2 regions of the Chengkuizengella sediminis genome follow, and region 1 is predicted to be linked to the other one. Evidence: riboswitches for the same ligand, from Rfam matches in the RefSeq annotation. Region 1 holds a riboswitch; the other holds the start of a gene.
The links. A riboswitch is a leader RNA that binds a small molecule or an ion and turns the genes downstream of it on or off. The one in region 1 is predicted to bind cobalamin.
Positions count from the first base shown of each region.

Region 2: it holds a riboswitch for cobalamin, as region 1 does, so the genes downstream of both, EPK97_RS09140 (hypothetical protein) here and cobJ (precorrin-3B C(17)-methyltransferase) in region 1, are expected to answer to the same signal.

Region 1 is NZ_SIJC01000005.1:165,055-167,266, forward strand. Features, by position in the region: gene cobJ (precorrin-3B C(17)-methyltransferase) at 1-1,375, opposite strand, end outside; cobalamin riboswitch at 1,623-1,823, opposite strand; gene EPK97_RS12175 (Yip1 family protein) at 1,982-2,212, shown strand, end outside.
Region 2 is NZ_SIJC01000003.1:426,352-428,563, reverse strand. Features, by position in the region: gene EPK97_RS09145 (NAD(P)H-dependent oxidoreductase) at 1-546, shown strand, start outside; cobalamin riboswitch at 635-837, shown strand; gene EPK97_RS09140 (hypothetical protein) at 1,023-1,550, shown strand; gene EPK97_RS09135 (hypothetical protein) at 1,537-2,049, shown strand; gene EPK97_RS09130 (CbtB domain-containing protein) at 2,039-2,212, shown strand, end outside.

The DNA of each region.
Region 1 (2,212 bases):
CGCCATAACAAGCCATCGCACACCCGTTAAAACCAATTTTTATTTCTTTAGGTGTTTTTAAACCATCAATACGTTTATGTATCTCATTTACATATGGAATAGATTCATCCTTTTCCTCATCACAGAAATCACATGCTTTCACTTGAGCTACATCCCCGATGGGAGCTAGCAACAGCCCTTCATTTTTCAAGCGATTTGTTACCCTATCTGGGTGACTGGTAGGTACTCGTAGTAGAATTTGATGGTGTGGTGTATATTCTATTTCTCCTTTTTCATCAGCGATTTCTGCAATCAGCTTCATTTGTTTAGCCGTAAATTTCTTGTTTGCGATCCCTGAGCTTATTGCAAATTCTAAAATCGATTCCTGTTGAAAAACAGCTTTCTCCACCTTAGCATCTTCTTTGTTTAAAATTGGGGCAATTTCTATTTCTTGATTTTGCTGCAAAGTCCGTAAGGCCTCAGTCGCTAAAGTTAGAGGAGCTGTTCCCTCCTTTTGTTTTTCTTCTAATGATAGATTATCGTTTTCTGAAGGATATAAAGCTTGTTCCTGTGTTAAAGACCAGGGTTCATTTTCTTTTTTTAATCGCTCATGTGGTTTAAGCTGTTGTTCATTACGATCCAATGTGTATTTTCTTTGATAACCTCTTGGTGTAATCATTTTCCCATCATATAAAAATGTAGTAGAATTTCCGATAATAACGGTTGTTAACATACCAATATCAAACTCTAACATTTTTTCTAAAGTAGTTATCTGCACATATTCACGATCACGATAAGCACTTTTCACTAAACCTACAGGGGTATTAGGAGCACGATATTTTAATAATATGTTTTGTGCTTCAATAATTTGTCTCGTTCTTCTTCCACTTCTAGGATTATATAAAGCGATGACAAAATCCGCAGATCCTGCTGCATCTATTCGTTTTTCAATTCGTTCCCATGGTGTTAAATGGTCACTTAAACTAATCGTACAAGCATCGTGCATAATCGGAGCACCTAATAATGAAGCACAGGAATTAATGGCGGAAATACCTGGGATGACTTCAACTCCTACACCTTCTGTTTCATTCCAACCTTTTTCTATTAAAACTTCATAAATCAGTCCAGCCATACCATAAACTCCTGCATCCCCACTGGAAATAACCGCTACTTTTTTACCAGCCTCTGCTTGTTTTACCGCTTCCTGTGCACGACTTACTTCTTCCGTCATACCTGTTCTAACGATTTCTTGATTTATGAGCAAATCACGAATTAAATCAACGTACGTGTTGTATCCAATAATGACATCACTTTCTTGTATCGCTTCACGTGCTCTTTTTGTGATATGCTCAAAACTACCTGGACCAAATCCGATAACTAATAGTTTACCTTTCATCTCACATTCCTCCTTTATTTAAACGTAATTGTTGTTTAAGTCACTTCTATAAATCGTTATGCTTAAGTTATTCTTTAAGATCATATTCGAAAATATATAAACTACCACTAATTGGATTAATCCAACATTCATTTAATACAAAAAAAGCACTTCTACAATTAAATCGTAGAAAGTGCTAAATTATCTCTGGAATGGAACAAAAATCTACCAGTCTCATTATACACCTCCCTATCCTCGTAGGTTCATATTAGTGTTACAGAAAATGGCAGGTCTCCTGACTAATGGATCATCGTATGTACTGAATGTTTGATTCAGTTACTTAAGCCTTCCCATTATTATAGTGGCTTAAGTCTACTCTCCAATTACAGTGGCGGGACCGTGACGGATTTAAACCGTTCTTCCCTATTAAGGAACGAATCAACGTTCCACCAATTTCAATAGTATTCAATTGTTTAAACATCAAATTCATTATAAAGAAATGTTACTATTCTGTCTATGATTAAATCATATATTAAATCTATTAATTTTTAAAACAGGTATTTCACATCATTTGTCGAATATAAAAATGCGCAATTACTATACACATAAGACTTGGAGTGAATACAAATGAATTTTAATCCATGGGTTTCTATTTGGTTGAAACCACGAGCAACGATGAAGGAAGTATTTGAAAGAAAACCAAAACACACATTTTTATTAATTTATATCGGAACAATTTCCACTACGTTAAACAGAGCATCAACAAGTTATATCGGTGATGACTTTGCTACAAATATGGTCTCAATCCTTACCCTATGTTTATTTTTAACTATTATAGGTGCATTAATAACATATTTT
Region 2 (2,212 bases), on a different contig from region 1:
AGTTTATCCTATGCGTTTTTACAAAAAGTACTAGAGGGTATCGGTGAAAACTCAAATATTAAGGAAGTTCAAGTATTAGATTTATACGAAGAAGGATTTAACCCACTGCTAGTATTTAATGATGAAAAAAGAAGAAGGGATATGCACCGTGATCCAAACATGGAAAAGTACAGAGAACAGATTCTTTGGGCTGATCAAATTGTTTTTGTATATCCTATCTGGTGGGGAAGACCTCCTGCCATGCTTCAGGGTTATATAGATCAATTGTTTGCAGCTAATTTTGCCTATAAAGATGATGGTTTTTTTCCAAAAGGGCTTTTAAAAGGGAAGTCTGTCGTATGCATATCAACGATGAAAGGACCTGCTAATTATCCGTTGATCTTCTTAAATAATGCTCACAAAGTTTTAATGAAAAAAGCTCTTTTGAATTTTGTAGGAATAAAAAAAGTGAAATTTTTTGAGTTTGGTAATATGGAAAGTCCAAAAGGGAAACAAACCGAAAAGCTAACGAAAGTCTATCGATATTTTCAACAAGTGCAAGTATAATAAAAAAAGTGTTTTACAACTTTAATAACGTAAAAAGTATGGAACAAATCCAGAACTTGGATTATAATTAGCATAGGCTGTTTAACAAGTGAATATTGTAAAAAAGGGTGAAACGTTGAAGCGTTTCTTAAAAGGGAAGACGGTGTGAATCCGTCACGGTCCCGCCACTGTAAATGGAAAGTAAGTGTAAACCACTGTGTAAAACGGGAAGGTTTATACAAACTGAATGATTTTCAGTTGAATTACGTTTGATCCATGAGTCAGGAGACCTGCCTTTTTTTGTATCACAAGTGTACCTACGAGGATAGGGAAAGTGAATAAATTTTTAGTCGTTTATTTGCACTTTTCTGCACTTCTGTAGGAAGTGTTTTTTTTATACCCCAAAAAGTGATGGAGAATCAAAGGAGTGAACACCTAGTACTTTTTGGGGGCCCCGGAATAAAAACCTAATATTAATGTGGAGGAAGAGGAAGAGCATGATGCAAAAAAAGTTATTTCTTGGAGTAGGATTTTTACTAACGTTTCTACTACTTATGCCAGCATCTCTAATCATGGGTGAGGAAGGTGTAAAAGTGGAAGTGAACAATGAGAACGGTGGAGAAACAAGACCTGATTTAGACACAGCGAAGGTTGAGCTTACATTTACAGAGATTGAGAACGGTTCTGCTAACATTTTTTTAAGTAGTCCTGAACGGAATTTTTTCTCTCCAACCGATTTTCCAATTGTAGAGGGTACCGAGTTAATTGATTCTACAATTTTAGTCGAAAATGGCAAGGCTGAATTTGATTATATGTTCCCTATTCGTGGTGATTATCAAATGACAGTGGAAGTTTTAGATGAAAACGGGATCTTGGCAGGCACTCATTTATTGAACATTCATATTCCAGAGAATCAAGCTGAGGTACAAAATGCGATTATTTTTGTAAGTATCCTCGTTTTATTTGGGTTTTTGGTCGGTCTAATTTTAACAGCTAGAAGGGGGAGAACTCATGCGATATCGTAGTTTGTTATTGATGTTGGGATTAGTTTTTCTATTAGGACTATCCACAACTGTTAGGGCTCATGATGATAATGATCATGGTCGAGCGATAGATCACCATACGGAAGTAGGGAAACTTTATTCATTTGAAGGGAAGTTGGAAACAACAGAGAATGGTCCTTTTGAAATTCTGTTTCATGTCATACGCTTAGAAGATAATGCACAAATTCTTACGATGAAAAATACTTCAGAAGATGGAACTTATCAATTTGCTGCTCAGTTTTTTGATGGAGCCGAACATGATGTCACATTTTCGCTCCTAAATCCGGTTACGAACGAAGTCATTATGGAAAGAACGGAATTAGTTGAAGTACAAGGTTTTGATCCACCGATGTTTATTAAATTAAAAACGATATTCTTTTTAGTGATGATGATTGGGATAGGTATGTTATTAGGTGTGGGTGTCATAAAATTAAAAAGGTCGAGACATGCGATAAAAGGAGGAGCTTACCATGGAATATAAATATGAATATCAAAACAAGAATGGTTTTAAAAATAAATTCAAAGCAATGTTTCTTTCACTTCCGATTCAACTAACTGTTGTTGCACTTTTGGCGGGGATCGTCATTTATACCGCTTTATTTTCCAGTTATGCACCCGTACATGATGCGCTTCATGATTTAAGG